Regions from separate parts of the Ideonella sp. genome, predicted to be linked through region 2. Evidence: riboswitches for the same ligand, from Rfam matches in the RefSeq annotation. Region 2 holds a riboswitch; the other holds the start of a gene.
What was found. A riboswitch is a leader RNA that binds a small molecule or an ion and turns the genes downstream of it on or off. The one in region 2 is predicted to bind thiamine pyrophosphate.
Positions count from the first base shown of each region.

Region 1 (11,693 bases), on a different contig from region 2:
GCGATTTCGTTCCAGTAGATGCCTGGACTCGATCGGTAGAAAGGTTCTCTATGCCAAATCCTGCTTGGGTCGCTCAGCAACTGAATCGGATGGCGACGGGAATTGGCGCAGGTAAGACGCGTAAGCGAAACGTCGCCTCCGTCTATAGGCAAGGAAGCTACGAAGCAGAACTGACAGCGGCAGTGCGGGCGCGTGGCTGGCGTCTAGCACAGGTCGGCGAAGACTACGTGGTTGCTCCTCACAACTATGTTATTCGACCAATTGTCTAGAGCGGAGGTCCACATGAGTCGTGATTCGGTCCCATCAGAGATCAAGAGAGCCGTGCTCGTCGAGGCCGGTCATCGTTGCGCAATTCCTACGTGCCGCGCGACAACTACGGAAATCGCCCACATCGTTCCTTGGGCGGAGACGCAAGACAACTCGTTCGCGAATCTCATAGCACTTTGCCCGAATTGCCACACGCGGTACGATCAGAAGAAGGAGATGGACCGGCTATCCGTCAAGATGTACAAGCACAACCTCGGTATCTTGAACAACCGGTACGGCGAGTTCGAGCGAAGGCTTTTCGAGGTCCTGGCAAAGTCTGAAGAGCGAATATTCGTCCTCGGCGCCGCAGGTGATCTGCTTGTGGCGAATGCGGTCAAGGACGGCTTGTTTGAAGATCAGAAGGTTCAAAGCGCGAACTTCGTAGTACAGAGCGACGACTTCAACAAGGCGTTTCCCATGAATTTCACGTATTGGGTAACAGATGCGGGGGTCGAGTTCATTCGTCGCTTCGCTCGCGGTGCCGATATCGCGTGACCAATCGGACCGTGGACAGCTCAGGTGGGTTTCTTTGTCCGACCGTCTTTCCGCAATAGGAGTCTCACATGGGAGAGTGGAGCGAGTACTTCGAGGACTTTCCGGAAGAGAACCCGGCGAACTACGTCGATGGAAAGTTTGACCCCAAAGCTGCAGAACTGCTTCGTTCGCAGCAGGCCAGGGTCTCAGCGGAGCAAACTGCGCTGAACAAGGAAATCGCGGACATTGTCAGGAAGCATCGCGACGCCAAGAAGCCCGGATGACCCCGGTAGACCCCGTACCGCGCGTGTGCCAAGTATCGACACTCGCACGCATCAGCGATTTGCATAGCGAGACCCTTCGTGGGCGCGCTGAACGAGCGCATTGCGGTTGGTCGATAGAGTTCCTTGCATCGGTCCAAGGTGAAGAGGCTGGCCTTCTGTCCTACGAGGACCGGAGCGACCACGAGTCAGCCTTCATCTACGAAATCTTCGTCCTTCCTTCGCTTCGGGGGCAGGGGATCGGTGGGGCATTGCTCTCGCACGCGGAGCGACATGCCGTACAACTTGGATATCAGGTTGTTCGTTTAAAGCCTTACGCCCTAGATCAAGAGACCGATCAATGTCGATTGATTGCTTGGTACACAAAGCTGGGCTACCGTCAAACCGCAAGTGACCCAGAGCACATGGAGAAGCGCCTGCTACTCCGTGGCACGTCCTGACACAACTGGCTAGGGCAAGGCCAACGACGAGGTCGATGCGCGGGCACACGGGTTCAACGGACTGCTCGCGCCAGACGTGGGTATATTTGCTTGATGTGGCCATTCCGCAAGCCTAAGCCGCCATTTCCTAAGTGGGTGAGGTTCAAGCACGCCTCGTACTGGGAATCGGAGCAGATCGGCCTCGGGCCTGGTGATGGGATTGGCGTCAAGTTGGCAGGGCGCGTAGTCCCGATGGATCTCTACATCCCCAGACAAGACGGCTTTACCGTGCTCGATCCAGACGGTACCACTCACGTTCACGAGTGGAAGGAAGCTGTCTGGTACTGGAAGCGGATCAACGCCGCTCCCTAGCATCCGTGGCTCAAGAGTCGCGAGCGCTCCGTACGATGTTGAGCCTGCGTCCTCTATCGCGTCCAAGCACTCAGCAGCATCGCTTGATTTGGAGCGAGGTTGGTTGCCATCACTGTCAGCACCAGGGCAAACCCGGCGAGAGCCGCGACAGCGGCGCGCGGTCGTGACGAGTTCGCGCCGACTCTCAGCCCGCAGTAGACGCGGTAGGTCACCCAGCAGTATCCGAGCAGTACTAACAGATCTTGCCAGATGACTGGGGAGGGGTTTCCAGCGAGTGTGGCAGCGGCCCGCAGCCTTGTCGCACTGACCGTTAGCATAGCAACGATCGGTAGGACGGCCATGGCGAAAAGCGCGTTCGCTAGATGCGTAGGGAACGGTGTTGATCGCACGCCGATGGCGCTCGGTGCCGCAAAGGCAAAACCCATGATGGCCAGGTGCAACACGTTGAAGAACACGGCCCCGATGGCGTACTGTGAGGGGTCTTTGACTTCGACAACGGACTTGAGCACGAAGAAGTGGATCGCCGCGAGGAGGACTGCATTTAAGGCTAGAACCGCGGCAACCTCCTTGACGCGCCGGCTGCGGCGATAGAACTTGGAGGGATGAACTACCAATAGCAGGAGCTTCGGTCCGGAGCGGGCTAGCGAGTCGGTGGCGTCTACCGCGGCCTTCTTTGCCTCTTCGATCCAGCTCATGCAAACTCCCTTGCTGCGCGGCACGATGTTGTTGAACGTCTGCGCCGGTCATCGTAGCGCGCGACGTGCCAGCTGGTGCTGGCCGAACTTCACTAGGCGCAGGTCAGGGGCAAGTTCAAGGATCAGGTCGATGCGCGCGGCGCGAAGGTTCAATGGTCAGCTTCAGCCGGACGTGAGCATCTTTGCCTAGAGCTTGCCCAACTTCGACAGTCGGTGTCTGCTATCAGAACAGCACCGTGCTTCACGCCCAGCTCGTATGGCCACTTGGCTCAGACGTGCTTCGATCCGAGTTCGCACTTCCGACTACTTGGCGGTATCCGCCGGACAGGCCAACTGCAGCTGATCGGTGCGTCGCCGGCCTCCGCGGGGCACAGCACGGCGGTCTGTCGGACCGACGCGTCGATCACCTGATCGTTCGACCCTGCCGCGTCCTTCGCTGCGCAGAAACTTCACGCATTGGTCCACGACGTGCCCAATGACAGCACACGCACCCGCCTGAGCTAAGTGCGTACCGCCGAGAGGAAGCCACGGCAAGTGGAAGAGACACTCCGCGACCATGAGCACGGGTTCACCGACAAGGAGCCCTAACAGCAGATAGCTAGTCCGCCCTGAACAACCCGTTTTCACCCGACTGCGGGGCGAGGCATTGAAGCTGAAGGCGAGGACGAGACGGGGTCGACGAGCATGAGCCAGCCAATGAATGCCAAGCAAAGCACCCGCAGGTGCCGCAGGATCATCCTCAGGTTGTGCCCGGCGCCGCACAGCAGCGCATGAAGCGCATCGCCAACGGCGCCCTTGAGCCAGTTCTTGGCGAGCAGTCCATCGGCCTTCATGTGGCCGATCATCGGCTCGACCACCTGGCGGCGCTTGAGCAACTTCTTCAGCCGCGGTGGCAGCCGGCGCGTATGGCTGATGATCAGCCGAATGCCGCTGGGCGGCTGCACACCGCGGTAGCTCCGGTCCGCCAGGACGGTCTTGGGCGTGTGTCCGGTGAGGATGCCGACCTGTTCGAGTTGGCTGTCCACGGTGTGACCGTCATACGGGTTGCCCGGCATTGAGCGCATGCCCACCACCAACCCTTCGTTGGCAGTCACCGCCACCGACACCTTCACGCCGAACTCGTAGGGCGTGCGGGCCTTGCCCTTGGCGATGCACTCGACCTCGGGCGCGTGCAGCGCGTACAGCTTGTTCTTCGAATCGCGCCGCTGCTGGTGCAGCCGCTGCGCCAACTCCAGCCTGTCCTTGAGGGCGCCTGCGATCTCGCCGCCAACGGCCTGGGCCTTACGTTGCACATCGCGGATCACACGGCCCAGCGACGTGCGCAGCTTCCTGATCTCGCGCTGCATGCGCCGGTACTGTTTGGCGTGGGCGTAGCGCCCGGCCTGGGCTTCGGCGGCCTTGCCCACGCGAGCGTAGCTCTGGCGCAGCGTGATGCCTGCATCTTGTGCTGCGGCCACCAGATGCTCGCGGGCCCGGTTGAGCAACCGGCTGTCGGTGGGGTGCGCAATCGCCTTCGGAGCCACCGTCGTGTCCAGCACCACGGTGTCCAGGCTGCGGCGCTTGATCACGCCGGCGCGTGTGGCCGCTTCGATGCTGTGGGCCAGCAGCCATTCGCAGCCTTCCTCGCCAATGCGCTGTCGCCAGCGCACCAGGCTCGACGGATCGCACGGCAGTTCATGGCGGAAGTACCGCTCGCCACTGAAGTGCTGCCAGTACGGGTTCTCGCACCAGCGCTCGACCACCGCCTCGTCGCTGAGCGCGTACACGTGCTTCAGGTACAGCAGCGCCGCCATCAGCCGCGTAGGCAGCGCAGGCCGCCCGGTGGTCGATTCGAACTGCGGGCTCCATTTGTCGGTAAACGCCTGCCAGTCGATCAACGCAGCCAGCTTCACCAGCTCGTGCCGTTGGTCGATCAGGTTGACCAGTTCGGTGCGAAACAGGTCGTGGTCGCTGCGCTCTTCAGCCGGCTTCGTGCCCATTCAAACCTCGGGGCAGTTTGCAAGGATTCAATATCCATTGAGCCTCAATCCTGCAATCTCCACCATCGGCAATCGCCCGCCAAAGCCAGCATTCATGCGGGTTGCAGGCGTTTTTCAGGGGCGGACCACTTAGCGGCTGTCGCCGTTTTGCTTTGTGGCCCGCCCAGCGTGGGCCGGGGCATTCTCCTTGGCATGCCGCGCCGTTTCACGCACCATCGCCCTTGCGCCAATCGGGCGCGCCAAAGGGGTGACGATGAACTTCAGCAATGACGCGCTGCTCGCGGCTGCGGCGGCCATCGTGGCGGGGCGTTTGCAGTCGAGGGCCGCGCGCGAGGTGAACGGTGCCACCGCCGACAACGTGAGCGAGATGCTCGCGCAGGCGATGGCCGAGGTGCTCGGTGGCGTGGACCTGATGGAAGAGCGAGCGAAGTCCGAATCGATGGACACCTGGCAGCGCCTTTCCGGCGAGTAGTGCTGCACGGGCGAGCGCTGTTTGCCAGCGCTCCGCCCCTGCTGCGGCGATTTCCGCTGTCTCGACGCACGCCTCTCGATCGATACCGAATTGCGTTGACAGTGGTTCGCCCGGCCGCGCAGAATGCGCGCCTGCTCCGGGGTGCACGCATGGTGCGTGCTGAGATGGTTGATCCGAACCCGAGAACTTGAACCGGTTAGTACCGGCGTAAGAAGAGCCGTCGATCCTTGAGTCGCGCTGCCCTGCCTGGGCGAGCGCGCCACGGGGCGACCTTCGGAGCAACGACCTTGTTGCGAAGGACCGCCATGAACGCCCCCGAACGCCTGGACGAGCTGCTGTCGCTGACACGCGAGCCGTTCCCCGCCTCCCGCAAGATCCACCTCACCGGTTCGCGGCCCGACCTGCAGGTGCCGCTGCGCGAGGTCAGCCTGACCAACGGCGAGACGGTGGTGCTCTACGACACCTCGGGCCCCTACACCGACCCCAGCGTGGCGATCGACGTGCGCCATGGCTTGGCCGGCCTGCGCCTGGGCTGGATCGAGCAGCGGCGCGACACCGAGGCCTACACAGGCCGTGCACCGCAGGCGTTGGACGATGGCGCGAAGCAGGTCGAGCGCATCGCCGACAGCCTGGCCACCTTGCGCGCCGAAGCCGCGGCCTTGCAGCGCACGCCGCGCCGTGCCATCAGCGGTGCCAACGTGACGCAGATGCACTACGCCAAGCGCGGCATCGTGACCCCCGAGATGGAGTTCGTCGCGCTGCGCGAAAACGGCCGGCGCGAGTGGATGGCGCAGTACCTGGCCGATGCCAAGCGCGAGCAACGCCGCGCCGGCAACGGCATGGGTGCGGTGCTGCCGCGCGGGCCCATCACGCCCGAGTTCGTGCGCGACGAGGTGGCGCGTGGCCGCGCGATCATCCCGGCCAACATCAACCACCCGGAAATCGAGCCGATGGCGATCGGCCGCAACTTCCTGGTCAAGATCAACGCCAACATCGGCAACTCTGCGGTCACCTCGAGCATCGAGGAAGAGGTCGAGAAGCTGGTCTGGTCGATCCGCTGGGGCGCCGACACGGTGATGGATCTCTCCACCGGCCGCCACATCCACACCACGCGCGACTGGATCGTGCGCAACTCGCCGGTGCCCATCGGCACGGTGCCGATCTACCAGGCGCTGGAGAAGGTCGGCGGCGTCGCTGAAGATCTGACCTGGGCGATCTTTCGCGACACGCTGATCGAACAGGCCGAGCAGGGGGTCGACTACTTCACCATCCACGCCGGCGTGCGGCTGCCGTTCATCCACCTGACGGCCGACCGTGTCACCGGCATCGTCTCGCGCGGCGGCTCGATCATGGCCAAGTGGTGCATCGCGCACCACCAAGAGAGCTTCCTGTACACGCACTTCGAAGAGATCTGCGAGATCATGAAGGCCTACGACGTGAGCTTCTCGCTCGGTGACGGCCTGCGCCCCGGTTGCGCTTCGGATGCGAACGATGAAGCCCAGTTTGCCGAGCTGCGCACACTCGGCGAGCTGACGCAGGTGGCGTGGAAGCACGACGTGCAGACGATGATCGAAGGCCCGGGCCATGTGCCGATGCACATGATCCAGGCCAACATGGACGAGCAGCTCAAGCACTGCCACGAGGCGCCGTTCTACACGCTGGGCCCGCTGACGATCGACATCGCGCCGGGCTACGACCACATCGCCAGCGCGATCGGCGCCGCGATGATCGGCTGGATGGGCACCGCGATGCTGTGCTACGTGACGCCGAAGGAGCACCTGGGCCTGCCCGACCGCGACGACGTCAAGCAAGGGATCATCGCGTACAAGATCGCCGCCCACGCGGCCGATGTTGCCAAGGGCCACCCGGGCTCGCGCGCCCGTGACGACGCGCTTTCGAAGGCGCGCTTCGAGTTCCGCTGGACCGACCAGTTCAACCTGAGCCTGGACCCGGACACCGCGCGCGACTTCCACGACGAAACGCTGCCCAAAGACAGCAGCAAGGTCGCGCATTTCTGCTCGATGTGTGGCCCGAAATTCTGCTCGATGAAGATCACGCAGGAGGTGCGCGACTACGCTGCCAACCTGGGTGTTGCCGAAGCCGAGGCGCTCGACCGGGGCATGGCCGAGAAGTCCGGCGAGTTCCGCGCCGGTGGCGGCGAGATCTACATCCCGATCCATAACGACAAGGCTTGATGGCATGGTCGCCATGCATGTGGGCATTGCAGGGGCAGGACTGCTGGGTCGGTTGGCGGCCTGGCGGTTGGCGCAGCGTGGCTGCCGCGTCAGTGTGTTCGACCCGGCCGGCGGGCCGCAGCCGACGTTCGACGGGCAGGGCGCCGCCGCGTTCACCGCCGCCGGGCTGTTGAGCCCGATGGCCGAGCGCGACGTGGCCAGCGACCGTGTCGCGCAGCTGGGCTGGCGTTCGATCGGGCTGTGGCGCGGCATCGTCAAGGCGTTGCCGGGCGAGCCGTACTTTGCCGAGCGCGGCAGCCTGCTGCTGGTGCACCGGGGCGACCTGGGCACCGCGCAGCGCACGCTGGCGCGCCTGCCCGCGCCGGGCAGCGGCGCCCGCGCCCCGGTGGCGCTGACGAGCGACAAGTTGGCCGCGGTGGAGCCGGCGCTGCGTGGCGTGTCGCACGCCTGGCTGCTGCCTGGCGAAGGCCAGATCGACACGGTGCAGACGATGCGTGCGTTGCACGACGGAGCGCCGTCGGTGCAGTGGCATTGGGGCCAGCACGTGGCCGAGCTGATGCCGGGCGCGTTGCGTGTGATGGACCGGGGCGTGCCGGGCGACTGGCAACGCTTCGACGCGGTGCTCGACCTGCGTGGCCTCGGCGCAAGGCCCGAACTGCCGCTGCGCGGTGTGCGGGGCGAGACGGTGTGGTTGCGCGCGCCGGGCCATGGCCTGACGCGGCCGTTGCGGCTGCTGCACCCACGTCACCGCATCTACATCGCGCCGCGGCCGGGTGATGTGCTGGTGGTCGGCGCGAGCGAGGTCGAGAGCGAAGACCGCAGCGAGGTGTCGCTGAAGAGCGCGGTCGAGCTGATGTCGGCCGCGCAGAGCGTGATGCCTGCGCTGCAAGAGGCACGCATCCTGCGGCTGGACCGCAACCTGCGGCCCGCGTTGCCCGACCATGAGCCCCGCATCGACGTCCAGCCCGGCCTGGGCCGCATCAACGGCCTGTTCCGCCATGGCTGGTTGATGGCGCCGGCACTGGTCGACGACACGCTGCGCACGATGGAGCTGGCATGAGCGGCACCTCGCGCAACGCCGTCATCGTCAACGGCGAGCCGGTGGCTGGCGCCGAAGGGCTGAGCCTGGCCGAGCTGCTGCTTCGGCTCGGCGAACCGGCCGACCAGGTGGCCACCGCGCTGAACGGCAGCTTCGTCGCGCGCGACCGCCGCGACGAGGTGCAACTGGCCACGGGCGACCGCATCACGGTCTTCAAGGCCATCGTCGGAGGGTGAAAGAGATGACATCGAGCAGCACCACGCCGTGGTCGCTTTACGGCACCAACCTGGCCAGCCGCTTCCTGATCGGCAGCGCCGGCTACCCGTCGCCCCAGGTGCTGCGCGACGCCATCGCCGCCGCCGGCGCGCAGGTGGTGACGGTTGGGCTCAAGCGTTCGCTGGCCGCCGGCGCGGGCGACAACGGCTTCGTCGAGATCGTGCGGGCCAGCGGCGCGCACCTGCTGCCCAACACCGCCGGCTGCCGCACGGCGCGCGAGGCGGTGGTGCTGGCCCAGATGGCGCGTGAGCTGTTCGGCACCCGTTGGGTCAAGCTCGAGGTGATCGGTGACGAGCACACGCTGCAACCCGAGCCGTGGGAGCTGCTGGACGCGGCGACCCAGCTGGTGCGCGAGGGTTTCCAGGTCTTTCCGTACTGCACCGACGACCTGGTGGCCTGCCGCCGTCTGCTCGACGCCGGTTGCGAGGTGCTGATGCCCTGGGGCGCGCCGATCGGCTCGGGCCAGGGTCTATTGAACCCCTACGCGCTGCGCACGCTGCGCGAGCGGTTGCCGGGCGTGCCGCTGATCGTCGACGCGGGCATCGGCGCGCCACACCATGCGGCGCGGGCGATGGAGCTGGGTTTCGACGGCGTGCTGCTGAACTCGGCCGTCGCGCAGGCGCGCGACCCCGTGCGCATGGCCGCTGCGTTCGGCCATGCCATCACGGCCGGGCGCCTGGGCTACGAGGCCGGCGTGATGGCCCCGCAGGACATGGCGGTGCCCAGCACGCCGGTGGCCGACGGGCCGCTGTTGATCGGCTGACAGCGGGGTGCAGATGTCAGCCAGCTGCCGAGGAACGCACAAACCCCAACGCCTTGTTGCAGGCGCTGGGAATTGCTTTCTCCAGTTCGCGCCGCATCGGCCGACAACGATCGGATCTCTCCATTTCCGATCGCCGCCCACCGATGCCATTTGCCCGCACCCCTGCCGAATTCGATCGAGGCATGTCGCGTGGCGCTTTCTGGCTGATGCTGCGGCGCATCGCGGTGTTCGCCGCCTGTGTCGACCTGGTCTACCTGGTGGCGTTCTTCGCGCTCGGCATGCCGGTGCTGGCGTTGGTGAACCTGCTCAGCGCCGGCATGTATGCCGCGGCCTATGCGCTGCTGGGCCGGCGCCGCAACCTGCCGGCCGTGGCGCTGATGTGGACCGAAGTGATGGGCCATGCCGGCGCCTGCACGATCTTGCTCGGGTGGGACAGCGGCACCCACTACTTTCTGCTGGTGTTCCTGCCGGCGGTCGCGGTGAGCCGCTCGCCGCGCTACGCGATCGCGGCAATGGGCTTCGTGCTGGCGGCCTACCTGGGGCTGGATGCGGCGACGCAGACGATCCCCGTGGCCTACCCGCTGGACCCGGGGCCGTTGATGGCTTTGCGCTGGCTCAGCATCACGGTCGTCTTCGTGATGTTCGGCTACACCGCGCGCTACTACACGCAGCGGGTGCACGAGGCCGAGGGCCGGCTCTACGACCTGGCCACGGTCGACCCGCTGTCGGGCCTGTGGAACCGGCGGCATTTTCTGCAGATGGCGCACGCCGAGATCGACCGTGCCAGCCGGCATGGCACGCCGCTGGCGTTGGTGCTGGCCGACATCGACCACTTCAAGCTCGTCAACGACCAGCATGGGCACGACACCGGCGACCGCGTGATCCAGCATGTGGCCGGGTTGATGCGGCATCAGGCCCGCACCGGCGACCTGATCGGCCGCTGGGGTGGCGAAGAGTTCGTGATGCTGCTGCCGATGACCGACGGCAACGGTGCGCTGGAGCTGAGCGAGCGCATGCGCGCCAGCGTCGAGCAGGTGGCCTGCCAGCACGCTGGCGTGACGGTGCCGGTGACCATGTCGCTCGGCGTGTGCGAGGTGCTGCCCGGCCAGCCGCTGGACCACGCCTTCAAGAACGCCGACGCGGCGCTCTACACCGCCAAGAACGCGGGCCGCAACCAGGTCTGCGTGGCGCCGCTGGCCCTGCCGGCGCGCCCCACCACGCCGCAAGCCGCGCGCAGCCTGGCCGAGGCCCCGGCGCACGCGCTGCCGGCCGGTTGACTCTTTCCATCTCAATCCGCTGTGCCCCGGCACCGGGGCTGGCGCCTCGCGTGTCGGTGCGTGGCTTCTGTGAGCACACACCATGACCCCACCGATCGTCTGGAGCGTTGCCGGCACCGATTCGGGCGGCGGCGCCGGCTTGTCTGCCGACCAGCGCGCTGCCGATGCCTTGGGCACCCACCTCTGCCCCGTGGTGGCCGCGGTCACCGCGCAGAACAGCGTGGCCGTGACCCAGGTGCAGCCGGTGCCGCCCGACTGGCTCGATGCCCAACTCGCGGCGCTGGCCGCCGACATGCCACCCCGCGCCATCAAGTGCGGCCTGCTCGGCAGTGCCGACAACCTGCGCGTGCTGCTGCGCTGGGTCGACCAACTGCGCGCCGACCATGGCCCGATCCCGCTGGTGGTGGACCCGGTGCTCGGCGCCAGCACCGGCCGCGCCTTTGTCGACGAGGCCTTGCTGGCTGCCTACCGCGACGAGTTGTTGCCCCGCGCGACGCTGCTGACGCCGAACCGGCGCGAGGCGGCGCTGCTGCTCGGCGAATCGCCGGAAGGCGCGTGCGAAGCGTCAACCGTGCCGGCGTTGGCACGCGCGCTGCGTGAGCGCGGTGCCCAGGCGGTGGTGATCACCGGCGGTGACAGCGCGGCCTCCGACGACCTGGTGCTCGACTGGCTCGACACCCCGCAAGCCGCCGGCTGGCTGGCCGCGCCCCGCCTCGATACGCCTCACCACCATGGCACCGGCTGCACCTTTGCCAGCAGCGCCGCCGCGGCGATGGCGCTGGGCCATGTGCCGGCCGATGCGGTGGTGCTGGCCAAGATGGCCACGCTGCATGCGCTGCAGCGCGGCCGCGCCGCCGGGCAGGGCGCAGGGCCGGTGCGCGCTGCCGCGGGCTTTGGCCAAGATCCGTCGTGGATGCCGATGTTGTCGTGGGGCGAGGTGCCCACGTTCGCACCGCCGCGCGACACGCTGGACGAGCCGCTGGGCCTGTACGCCATTGTCGACAGCGTCGCGCGCATCAAGCAGGTGCTGGCGGCCGGCGTGCGAACCGTGCAACTGCGCATCAAGGCCGACGTGGCAGACGCGGCGCGGCTGCGCGCTGAGATCCAGGCGGCCGTGCAGGCCTGCCGCGCGGTTGGCGCGCTGC
Region 1 is NZ_JAYSDQ010000002.1:57,705-69,397, reverse strand. Features, by position in the region: gene ACE3SG_RS03120 (HNH endonuclease) at 283-801, shown strand; gene ACE3SG_RS03115 (hypothetical protein) at 870-1,064, shown strand; gene ACE3SG_RS03110 (GNAT family N-acetyltransferase) at 1,061-1,501, shown strand; gene ACE3SG_RS03105 (hypothetical protein) at 1,906-2,547, opposite strand; gene ACE3SG_RS03100 (IS5 family transposase) at 3,171-4,526, opposite strand; gene ACE3SG_RS03095 (hypothetical protein) at 4,780-4,998, shown strand; TPP riboswitch at 5,126-5,229, shown strand; gene thiC (phosphomethylpyrimidine synthase ThiC) at 5,304-7,193, shown strand; gene ACE3SG_RS03085 (FAD-dependent oxidoreductase) at 7,198-8,253, shown strand; gene thiS (sulfur carrier protein ThiS) at 8,250-8,468, shown strand; gene ACE3SG_RS03075 (thiazole synthase) at 8,474-9,271, shown strand; gene ACE3SG_RS03070 (GGDEF domain-containing protein) at 9,454-10,548, shown strand; gene thiD (bifunctional hydroxymethylpyrimidine kinase/phosphomethylpyrimidine kinase) at 10,631-11,693, shown strand, end outside.
Region 1: it holds a riboswitch for thiamine pyrophosphate, as region 2 does, so the genes downstream of both, thiC (phosphomethylpyrimidine synthase ThiC) here and ACE3SG_RS21165 (TonB-dependent siderophore receptor) in region 2, are expected to answer to the same signal.

Region 2 (11,693 bases):
GCCGCGTGGGCCGCCAGCCACCGCCACGGCGGCAGCGCCAGAAGACGCCAAGGCAGCGGCCCCCGGGCCCGACACCGGCCGGCGCGGCCGGGTCGACGCATCGGGGCGGCGCTCGGCGGCGGTGCAGACCCTGCTCGGTGCGGTGGCGCGCGCGCTGCTCGACGAAGATGAGGCGATCGGAGCCCCACTCGGCCAAGGGCGCGCCGACGAAGCGGCCGGCCAGGCCGAACCCGGTGCGATGCCGAGCGCGGCCGGCATCGCCCCGGTCGCCCCGCGCCCGCGGCGGACGGCGCGCGCCGGTGCACGCGCGACGCTGGCCTCGTCGACGCGAAGCGCCGGCGAAGTAGCGGCAGACCGCGACCTGTGGTCGGCCGACGTCAACGGCGTCGAGGGGCCCTGGGCCGTCGCGCAGACCGATTCGGACGAGCGCACCGCCCGCCGCAGGGCGGGCCCGCGCGCTGCCGGGCGGCGTGTGGTTGGCATCGGCTTCGGTGCGGGCCTGTCGAGGTCGGGGCTGTGGGGGGCATTGCTCGCCGCCGTGGCCGCGCTCGTCTTGCTGACGGTGGCGGGCGGCTTCGATCTGGGCGATCGCACGGATGACCGGGGCGGGCCGCAGGCGCCGACGATGCGGCCCGAGAAGGCCGCCGATCACTGAACGGCGACGGGGCCGTCAGCCAGGTAAAGGCCGCGCCGGGCCGCGTGGCGCTCAGCTGCCGTCGCGCGCGGGTTGGGTCTCGCGCAGCACGCGCTTGAGGGTCTCGACGACGATCGGGATCTCGTCTGGCGCCAAGCCGCCGTGCGTCTTCAGGAAGTCGGCGACCGGCCGGCCGCTGCGCAAGCCGACCGGTACGTCGCCACGCAGGGTCAGCGATTTCCGGGCGAAGTCTGCCGCGTTGGTGTGGCAGGCACTGCAGTGCTGGGCAAACAGCGGCGGCGTGGCGACCTGCGCCGCGAGCATGCGCGTGACGGGCGCGACGAGGTCCGCCGTGAGGTAGTGGTGCTGCAGGAACAGGTCCAGGTTCTGTTCGTGGTGCGTGCCGATGAGGCGCCCGTCTTGTACCTGCAGCGTGCGGCGTGCAAACGGCCCGGCATCGCCATGACAGTCCTTGCAGCGCGTGTCCCAGTAGCGATGGAGATCGCGGTCGGTGTCGGCTGCCGGGGCGGCGCCGAATGCCGCGATGGCCGCACCCAGGCAGCAGGCCCAGCCGATGAGCGAGGCGCCGAGCCGCCGCTTGCGGCGCATGGGGATGCCGGCCTTGTCCACAGGCTGATTCTGGCGGCCGCCCGGGCAGACGGCAACACCTGCGCGACGCGACCTCGGTTCGGGCATGGGTCTTTGGGGAGGCTGCGGGCGGCGTCTTGTGGCCGCCGTTTGCGCTGGCGCAAGCTTGGTTCAACGGGTGTTGCGTGGCCCGCATTTGCTAAGCCTTCGATAAGACTAGGCGTGCCCAATCGGCGAGTTCAATGCCTAGGAGGTGACTCATGAAGTGCGCAAGAGACTTGGGGTGGGGTTTGCTCGTGGTGGGCGCAGGCCTGGTGGCCATGCCCGCGTCCGCGGCGACCGGGATCCAGATCGGTGCCAGCGGCAAGACCTACGCTTCGTCCGCCTGGCAATGTGGCCTGCACCCGGTGAGCGGGATGGGGCCCTACGTGCAGGCAGGCTTGTACAACCCGAAGCGAAAGGCGACCGGCAAGGTGTCGCTCAACGGCAGTGTCGTTGCGACCGTCACCACCGCGAGCCCGGACGCCACCGTCTGGTTGAGCAACGGGGTCGACACGGTGGCGGTGGCCACCGGCAAAGTCGCGGACAGCTACACCTTCGATGCCAGCATCACCTACCCCGAGCAGCCGAATGCCTGCATCCCGGACACGCGGGCCAACACCTTCAATGGTGACCTGGAGTACGCGGCAAGCGGCAAGTCGTACGCCGTGGTGACGCCGGGCTGCGCGTTCAACCCGCTGACGGGCCGTGCCCAGCCGTTCGTGAACCTGTTCGACAACGGTGCGTATCTGTTGAACGTGTCGGTCAACAACGTGCCGCTGACGCAGCTGAGCGCACAGCGGCCCCACACGCCGGTCTTCTTGAGCGCCGGCCTGAACGTGATCTCGGCGGCCAACGGTGCACTGTCGACGGACTACTACGTGCGTGACGGCGGCACGGGTACCTGCTCGCTGGGCTGAGCGCGCGGCGCCCGCCTCGCCCGAGGCGGTGCGCTGAGTCGAGGTCAGCAGCACCGATGCCCGCGTGAGGCCACAAAGCACAAGGCCCGCAACACGATTCGCGTTGCGGGCCTTGTTTTGTTTGGCTCCCCGACCTGGGCTCGAACCAGGGACCTACGGATTAACAGTCCGGCGCTCTACCAACTGAGCTATCGGGGAAGTGAAGCCTCAGATTATAGACAGAAAAATAGGAGTTCTACAAGCTGGTCTGCAAAGAGATGCGAAAGCTGCGTGGCTCCAACGGATAGAGGTAGGCGTGGCTGAACTGGTAGGGGCTCTCACGCCAGGCGCGGCGGTCGAACAGGTTGTCGACACCGGCACGCAGCAACCACTCGTGGCCGAGGGCGCGCGTGGCGTAGCGGGCGGCCAGGCCGGCGGTGGTCCAGCCGGGGATGCGGGCGCTGTTGTCGTCAGGCAGCACGTAGCGCGGGCCTTCGTAGCTCAGGCTCGCCTGGGCGCTGAGGCCGGTGATCTCGGTGAACTGCCAGCCGGCCATCAGGCGCAGGTTGCGCTCGGCCACGTTCGGTGGCGTGCGGCCGTTGAGCGCCTCGTCGCTGGCGCCTTCGCGGCGCGCGCGCAGCCACATGCCGCTGGCCTGCAAAGTCAGCTGACCAGTGTGCAGCTCGCCGCTGGCCTCGATGCCGCGGTGGCGGGCGTTGCCGTCGATGCGGCGGGTGCAGGTGCCGCTGGCGTCGTCGCACAGGTCGTCCGCCGTCGGCCGGCGGATGTCGAACGCGGTCAGGCTGGCGTTCCACTCGGCCTGAGAGAACTTCAGGCCCAACTCGACCTGCTCGCTCTTCAACGCCGGCAGCGCCTGGCCGGCGTTGGTGTAGTTGGGCAGGCTCGGCGCAACGTCGCTCTCGACCCCCTGGCCCCAGCTGCCGTAGACCAGCAGCGCGTCGGTCCACTGGTGGCTGAGCGCCACCCACGGGGTGGTGAACGATTGGCGGTAGTCGGTGGCATTCGCGTCGTTCGAGCGCTGCAAGGCGCTGTGGCGCAGGCCCAGCCACAGGCCGGTGTCCTGGCCCAGCGCCAGGTGGTCGCGCAGATGCAGCTCGGTGCTGCGCTCGTGGCGGCCGGCGGCGGTGTAGGGCTCGGGCACGGGGGCGGGGACCTGCACGCTGCCGTCGATCTGGCCGGTGCCGGCCGGTTGGTAGATCTGCTCGTTGGGGTGCAGGCGGAAGTCGCTCCACTGCACGCCGGTGGACAGCTGGTGGGCCAGGCCCCACCACTGGGCGCGGCCGTTCAACGTCAACGCGCCGGCCACGGTGTCGCGGCGCTCGCCCTCGCTGCGGTAGTCGTAGAGGTCGAAGCTGCCGTCGCTGCAGTAGCGGTCCCACTTCTCTTCGGCAGTGCAGCCGTAGGGGAAGGCGATGCGGTCGTCGGTGCGCAGGCGCTGGCTCATCACTTGAGCCTGCAATTGCCAGTCGGCGCCCAGGGTCTCGGTCCAGCGCAGGCTGGCGGTGGTGCCGTCGAAGACGACCGGCTTCGACCAGGTCTGGTTGTTGAGATTCAGCCGTGGGTCGATGCTGCGCGCCGAGGGCACGCGGTCGCCCAGCATGCTGAAGCCGGCCATGCTGGGCTGCGACTGGTGGCTGATCTCGATCTCGGCGTCGAAGCGGCGGTCGGCCGTGGGCTGCGCGCTGCCGGCCAGCGCCAGCAGATGCCGCTGACCCTTGGCGTCATGGATTTGCGGGTCGAGCGATTCGACCGCGGCGTTCAGGCGCAGGCCGAGCGCACCGCCGTCGCCGAAGCGGCGCTCCAGGTCGGCGGCGGCCTTGAAGTTGCCGCGCTCCGACCAGCCGAGAAAGACCACCGATTGGTCGCTGCCGCGCGGCCGCTTGACCACCAGGTTGGCCAGGCCGCCCGGTGCGCTGGTGCCGGCCTGCGCACCGGTGGTGCCCTTGAGCACCTCGATGCGTTCCTTGTTCTCCAGCGCGATCGCGGTCTCGGCGTTGATCGGCAGGCCGTCGCGCAGGTAGTTGTAGTGGTTGTCGAGCACGAAGCCGCGCACGGTCAGCGCGCTCCAGTAGCCCGGGGCGTTGTAGGCGTCGGCGATGCTGGCGTCGAGCCGGGTCAGGGCCGACAAGGCGTTGGCGCCCACGTCTTCGAGCTGGCTGCGGCTCAGGCTGAGCGCCTGGAACGGCGACTTCGACAGCGGTGCATCGCCGAAGCCGGCCACGCTGGCGGGCAGCGCGTCGAGGCGGCCGGTGATGGTGACCTGCTCGGCGGCCTGGCCGGCGCAGGTGGCGTGGAGCGCGGCCAGGGCCAGCGCATGCAAGGTGAAACGGGTGCGGTACGGCAGTGCCATCAGGGACTCGACAGGTCGATGGCAGGTCGGCAAGTTCGGGAGGGGCCACCACGCGAACGCGCGGCGCCGTCTGAGCTGCTTCCCTGCGCGAGGATTACCTCAATCAGGTTCAAAGGGTTTTTCTCAGTCGGCACGGCCCCGGAAGGCCCGCCAACACCCCTAGCGAATGGCTGCCACGCTCAGTGCCTGGCAGCGGCGCGGATTATCGCCGCGTTCGTGGGCGCCCGCGGCACCCGCAAAAAAGCCCGCCGCGACGAAGGCCTGGCGGGCTTGATGTGGATCAGCAGATCAGCGGATCAGCTGGTCCAGCTTGTCTTTGCGGTCTTTCCACTCGTCGGCATCGGGCAGCGCGGCCTTGCGCTTGGTGATGCTCGGCCAGCCCTTGGCCAGATCGGCGTTGATGGCGATGAACTTCTGCTGGTCGGCCGGCACGTCTTCCTCGGGCAGGATCGCGTTGACCGGGCACTCGGGGATGCACACCGCGCAGTCGATGCACTCGTCGGGGTCGATGGCCAGGAAGTTCGGGCCCTCGCGGAAGCAGTCGACTGGGCAGACGTCGACGCAGTCGGTGTACTTGCAGCGGATGCAGGCTTCGGTGACGACGTGGGTCATGGGGTGGCGGTGAGAAGTGAAGAGAAGGGCTCGGGCGCCTGGCTCCGCCCTGCGGGGAACCGGCGCTGCCCGCGCAACGCTGCGCGGCAAAGCATGCGATTTTAGGGCCTGAGGCCTTCAGCCGGCGGGATAACCCTCGGGCAAGGCACAGTCCACGGCGAGCGGGTCTTCGCCCGACGCCGCTCCAGGGGCCGTCAGCGCAGCGGCGCCGACGCCGACGGTGACCACCGCCGGCCGGCCGGCGTGCAGCACGCAGGCGGCGGCCAGGCTGCCAACCTGATGCTCGCTGACCAGTTGGTCGGGCCAGCCGGCACGCGAAACCACGCTGACCGGCGTGTCGGCCGGCCAGCCGGCGTCGGCGAGGCAGCGCGACAGCTTGGCGAGCTGGCGGCCGGCCATGTAGAACACCTCGGTGTCGGCCCGGCGGCCGGCATGCAACTCGCGCTCTTGCGTCATCGCGGTGGTCAGCGACACGCTGCGGCCGTTGCCACGCCGCGTGAGCGGGCGGGCCGACGCGGCCGCGGCCGCCAGGGCGGCGGTCACGCCGGGGATCACCTCGCTGGTGATGCCGGCCTCGGCCAGCGCCTGCAGCTCTTCTTCGAGCCGGCCGAAAACGCTGGGATCGCCGCCTTTCAGCCGCGCCACCCGCGCGCCCGTCTGCGCGTGTTGCACCAGCAGCGCGTTGATGCGCGCCTGCGCGGTGGTGGTCGAGAAGCCGCGCTTGCCGACGTCGATCCACTCGGCCTTGGGGGCGAACTCGCGCAGCGCCGGGTCGGTCAATGCGTCGAACAGCACCACGTCGGCGCGGGCCAGCGCACCGGCACCGCGCAGCGTGATCAGGTCGGCCGAGCCGGGGCCGGCGCCGATGAAGATGACATGGCCGCGCCCGGGCATGCTCAGGCCGCCACCGCTTCGCCGCGGTCGGTGATGCTGGGCTGCTGCACGGCATGCAGGCCGCATTCCTTGGCCTTCTCGTCTTCCCACCACCAGCGGCCGGCGCGGAACTCTTCACCCACCGCGATCGCGCGGGTGCAGGGGGCGCAGCCGATGCTGGGCATGAACTGGTCGTGCAGCGCGTTGTACGGCACGTCGTTGGACTCGATGTAGTGCCAGATGTCGGCCCAGCTCCAGTCGGCCAGCGGGTTGAACTTGATGCGGCCGTTGGCCTCGACCTCGCGCAGCGGCACGGCGCCGCGGTTGGCGCTCTGCTCGCGGCGCAGGCCGGTGACCCAGGCTTCGCGGTTCTGCAGCATGCGGGCCAGCGGCTCTAGCTTGCGGACCTGGCAGCAGCCTTTGCGCAGCTCGATGCTCTGGTACATCGCGTCGTCGCCGTGGCGGCGCACGAAATGCACCACGGCCTCTTCGCGCGGGCTGTAGACCTCGACGTCCAGGCGGTAGCGGCTTTCGATCTCGGGGATCAGCGCCAGCGTCTCGGCGTGCAGCTTGCCGGTCTGCAGCGTGCCAATGGCGATCGGCAGGTTCAGCTTGGCGATCAGGTCGGTCAGCACCATGTCTTCGGCACCCAGGCTGGTGGCCTGCACGATGCTGCCGGGGTGGTCCAGCGCGGCCTGGCGCAGCTGGGCGATGGTGGCTTCGACGCGCTCTTCGTAGCCTTCGGTGTGGCGGGCGTAGAGCGAGATGGCGCTGGACGCAGCCGCGGCGGCGGGGTGAGCGCCGGGCAGGGCAGAGGTCAGCGGCAGGGACGAAACGGCGCTCATGCGGGAACCCTCGAAAACAGCGGGCGTGTCTGGTGCACGTCGCCCTGGTAGTGCTCGGAGACGATCGTCAGCGTGCGTCGGGCGCTGGCCTCGCTCTGGCCGTCGCGCAGCTGCACGGCATCGAAGCCGGTGCGCTGCAGCAGCGGCAGCATGTCGACGACCACGTCGCCGGTGGCACGCACTTCGCCGGCGTAGCGCAGGCGGGCGCGCAGCACGCGGGCCTGGCTGTAGGCGCGGCCGTCGACCCACTTGGGGAACTGCAGCGCAACGAGTGCGAGGCGGGGCAGGTCTTCGGCCAGGTCTTCGACCTCGGCGGTGTTGGCCAGCGTCAGGCCCACCGGCAGGTCGGCCGGCCATTGCCCGCGCACGGCTTGCCACTGCTCCAGCGTCAGCAGGCTGTGGGCGGCGATCGGCGGGATCGGCAGCGGGCCGTATTCGCCGACCGGCGTGCGCCACGGGTCTTGGGCGGCTTGGACGAAGTTCATCTGGGTGGCGGCGCTCATCACAGGGCCTCGGCGGTTTCGGCCACCGCCACTGCTGCCGGCTTGGCGGCCGGTGCGGCGGTGTCGCGGCGCACGGCATCTGCCGCGGCCCGGAAAGGCGGCACACCCAGGCGGCGCGCGGTGTCGATGAAGTGCTCGCCGGCCTGGCGCTGGCGCAGGTAGACGTCGATCAGCGCTTCGACCACGTCGGGCACTTCGTCGGCCGAGAACGACGGGCCGATCACCTTGCCGGGCGTGGCGGCGCCGCTCAGCGTGGAGCCGTCCGAGCCGGCGACCGAGATCTGGTACCACTCGGCGCCGTCCTTGTCGACGCCGAGGATGCCGATGTGGCCGGTGTGGTGGTGGCCGCAGGAGTTCATGCAGCCGCTCATGTGCACGTCGATGTCACCGATGTCGTACAGCGCGTCCAGGTCGTCGAAACGCTCGGTGATGCCGGCAGCCACAGGGATCGAGCGGGCGTTGGCCAGCGCGCAGAAGTCACCGCCTGGGCAGGCGATCATGTCGGTCAGCAGGCCGATGTTCGGGGTGGCGAAACCGGCGTCCTTGGCGGCGTGCCAGACCGAGAACAGGTCGGCCTCGCGCACCCAGGGCAGCACCAGGTTCTGGTCGTGCGACACGCGCAGCTCGCCCAGCGAGTAGCGGTCGGCCAGCTGGGCGGCGGCTTCCATCTGCTCGGCGGTGGCGTCGCCAGGGGCCTGCCCGGCGCGCTTGAGCGACAGCGTCACGGCGCGATAGCCCGGCACGCGGTGGCCGTGCACGTTGCGTTCGAGCCAGCGCAAGAATGCGGCCGGCGCCGGGCCGGTGCGGTGGGGGTCGAAGCCGTGGGTGGCCGGGTGCACGCCGCCGGGCGTCTCGAAGTGGCGCGACACGCGCTCCAGCTCGGACACCGGGATGATGTGCTCGCGGCCGTCGGCGTCTTGTTCGAGGATCTTGGCGAACTCGGCGTTGACCGCGTCGACGAACTTCTGGCCCTCGGCCTTGACGAGGATCTTGATGCGCGCCTTGTAGGCGTTGTCGCGGCGGCCGTAGCGGTTGTAGACGCGAACGACGGCTTCGAGGTAGACGAGGATCTCTTGCCACGGCACGAACGCATTCGTGACGGTGCCGATGACCGGCGTGCGGCCCATGCCGCCACCCACCAACACCTTGAAGCCGACCTCACCGGCGTCGTTCTTCACCAGTTGCAGGCCCACGTCGTGCCAGGCAATGGCCGCACGGTCTTCGACCGAGCCGCTGACGGCGATCTTGAACTTGCGCGGCAGGAACGCGAACTCGGGGTGCAGCGTGCTCCACTGGCGCAGGATCTCGCAGTACGGGCGCGGGTCGACGATCTCGTCCGGCGCGATGCCGGCGAACGCGTCGCTGGTGATGTTGCGGATGCAGTTGCCCGAAGTCTGGATGCCATGCATGTCGACTTCGGCCAGCAAATCCATCACATCGGCCGACTTCGGCAGCGGAATCCAGTTGTATTGCAGGTTCTGGCGGGTGGTGAAATGGCCGAAGCCGCGGTCGAACTCGCGTGCGATGCGAGCCAGCTGGCGCAACTGGCGCGACGACAATTCACCGTAAGGCACCGCCACGCGCAGCATCGGCGCATGGCGCTGGATGTACCAACCGTTCTGCAGGCGCAGCGGGCGGAAGTCGTCGTCGGCCAGCTCGCCAGCCAGGTTGCGGGTGAGCTGGTCACGGAACTGCGCTGCGCGCTGGTGCACGAACTGGCGGTCGAACGAGGTGTATTGGTACATGGGTTCTGTAGAGGGTGCCCAGGCGAAACAGGGCTTGGAGGCACTCTACGGATTCGTTATATGCTTGAAAAGAACACAAATTTCACTTGAATATTCCATCAGAATCTAAAGACGCCGTTGCGGCGCCAAACGCCGGCCGCCGGGCCCTGTGCTGGCGCCTGATGTGGGCGGCTGCTGCCGGCCTGCCGTTGGCGGCCTGCCAGACGGCGCCGCCCCGCCCGCCGGTGGTGGCCGAGCAGCCGATCGCGCCGCCACCGCCGCCTGCGGCGCCCCCGGTGCCGCCGCGGCCACCCCGGATTGGGCTGGCATTGGGCGGCGGGGCCGCGCGCGGGTTCGCCCACATCGGCGTGATCCAGGTGCTGGAAGAGCAGGGCATCCGGCCCGACCTGGTGGTTGGCACCTCGGCCGGCAGCCTGGTGGCGGCGATGTACGCGTCGGGCAAGAGCGGCGTCGAGATGGGCTCGCTGGCCCAGTCGATGGACGAGTCCGGGCTGACCGACTGGTCGTTCCCGGGCCGCGGGCTGATCCGCGGCGAGGCGCTGGCGCGCTACGTGCGCAGCCAGACCGGCGGCCTGAACATCGAGCAGATGAAGATGCCGCTGGGCATCGTGGCCACCGACCTGGGCGATGGGGCGCCGATCCTGTTCCAGCGCGGCGACGCGGGCGTGGCGGTGCGCGCGTCCAGCGCGGTGCCGGCGGTGTTCCAGCCGGTCAAGATCGGCAGCCGTGAGTATGTGGACGGCGGCCTGGTGTCGCCGGTGCCGGTGCGTTTTGCCCGGCAGATGGGGGCCGAGCTGGTGATCGCGGTCGACATCTCGTCGCCGCCGGACGGCAACGCCACCGGCGACGCGATGCGCATGCTGCTGCAGACCTTCGCCATCATGGGTCGCAGCATCAACCGCTTCGAGCTGAAAGAGGCCGACGTGGTGCTGCGCCCGGGGCTCAACGGGGTTTCTGGCGCCGACTTCACGGCCCGGATGAAGGTCATCCAGTCGGGCCGCGAGGCCGCGCTGGCAGCCTTGCCGCAACTGCGCCAGCGCATCGCGGCGCTGACCCGCTGAACTTCAAGAAACCGCGCCAAGTGCGCGCCAGGCAATAAAAAACCCGGTGGTCCGCGAGGACCAGCCGGGTTGGAAGGTACCTGGAAAGCCAGTCTTTCAAGAGGTACCGAGGAGACAACCTTCCATGAAGGCCACGCCGCTCAGGCACAGCGTGGCGTTCTGAGAGACAACCGGCAGGCGGCGGAAGTTCCGTCGCTTTGCGGTGGTCGCGCACACAGGTGCGTCGTTCCCCCGGTTGGCTCTCTTGTCAGAGCACTTCAGGCATGCCTTCGGGCCTTAGGCCGTGGCGGCGCGGCGGGCGGCCTTCGGGGCCGATTGGGCAGCCTTGACGGCCGTGCTGGTCACGGCTTGGAAGTTGGCTTCAGCGACTTCAGCGGCTTGCTTGGCGGCCTTGTGGGCGCTTTCGTAAGCGTTGTTGGCGGCCGAGATGGCCGACTTCACCAGGGCAACGGCGCTTTCGGTGCCGGCCGGGGCGTTCTTGACGGCGCTGTCGACGGTGGCCATGAACTTCTTCTGGGCGTCGGCCAGTTGCACTTCAGCGACCTTGGTCACTTCGGCGTTGGTGGTGGCGGCGATGTCGTACAGGTGGCGGCTGTAGGCGGCGGCCTTCTCGGCGGCCGGTTGCAGCAGGCCGGCTTGCAGCGACAGCAGCTCTTGCGCGTCCTTGACGGACATCGTGGCCTTGGCGGTTTCGGCGACTTCACCCAGCGAAGCCTTGGCGACTTGCAGGTTCAGCTCGACCAGCTTCTCGACGCCTTCGAAGGCCTTGTTGGTCAGGTCGAACAGGGTTTCGACGTTGGACTTTTGGACAGCCAGCAGTTGTTCAGCGGTCAGCATGGGAATCTCCTATCGGATCAGTGGGGTGGGGCAGGGACTGCAGCCGTTCCAAAAACCAATGGTGCGCTGCAACATGGTTCGAAGTATTGGGGTTCTCGGCGAGCTTTGCAAGCAATATTTGTTGCAGTGCAGCAAAGTAGGGTCATTGCCCTAGGTAGGACGGCTGTCATCAGGCGGGTGCAGGGGGCCGGGACGGGACATGGGGGCCGACCGAGGCCGCCCGGCGGGCGCTGTGGCACAGTGCCTGCGCACCATGCGGGCCTACACCTCCGACCATTTCGTGCTGCCGTTGCCGGACGGGCACCGCTTCCCGATGCCCAAGTACCGTTTGCTGCGCGACCGGGTGGCGGCGCAGCTGCCAGGCATCCGGCTCGAAGAGGCGCCCGCGGCGACCGACGGCGAACTGGCGCTGGCCCACGACCCCGTCTACGTGACGGCGGTGTCCGAGGGCTTCCTGAGCCCGGCGGCGCAGCGCGAGATCGGTTTTCCCTGGTCGCCGCGCATGGCCGAGCGCGCGCGGCGCTCGGTGGGCGCCACGATCGCCGCGGCGCGCACCGCGCTGGCCGAAGGCGTGTCGGCCAACCTGGCCGGCGGCACCCACCACGCCAGTGCCGACAAAGGCTCGGGCTACTGCGTCTTCAATGACACGGCCGTGGCGGCCCGCCTGATGCAGGCCGAGTGGCACC
Region 2 is NZ_JAYSDQ010000017.1:59,176-70,868, forward strand. Features, by position in the region: gene ACE3SG_RS21145 (hypothetical protein) at 1-655, shown strand, start outside; gene ACE3SG_RS21150 (hypothetical protein) at 707-1,264, opposite strand; gene ACE3SG_RS21155 (hypothetical protein) at 1,543-2,181, shown strand; tRNA gene ACE3SG_RS21160 (tRNA-Asn) at 2,304-2,379, opposite strand; gene ACE3SG_RS21165 (TonB-dependent siderophore receptor) at 2,417-4,531, opposite strand; TPP riboswitch at 4,595-4,702, opposite strand; gene fdxA (ferredoxin FdxA) at 4,820-5,143, opposite strand; gene cobA (uroporphyrinogen-III C-methyltransferase) at 5,261-6,037, opposite strand; gene ACE3SG_RS21180 (phosphoadenylyl-sulfate reductase) at 6,040-6,861, opposite strand; gene ACE3SG_RS21185 (DUF934 domain-containing protein) at 6,858-7,364, opposite strand; gene ACE3SG_RS21190 (nitrite/sulfite reductase) at 7,364-9,109, opposite strand; gene ACE3SG_RS21195 (patatin-like phospholipase family protein) at 9,271-10,170, shown strand; gene ACE3SG_RS21200 (phasin family protein) at 10,447-11,007, opposite strand; gene ACE3SG_RS21205 (histone deacetylase) at 11,261-11,693, shown strand, end outside.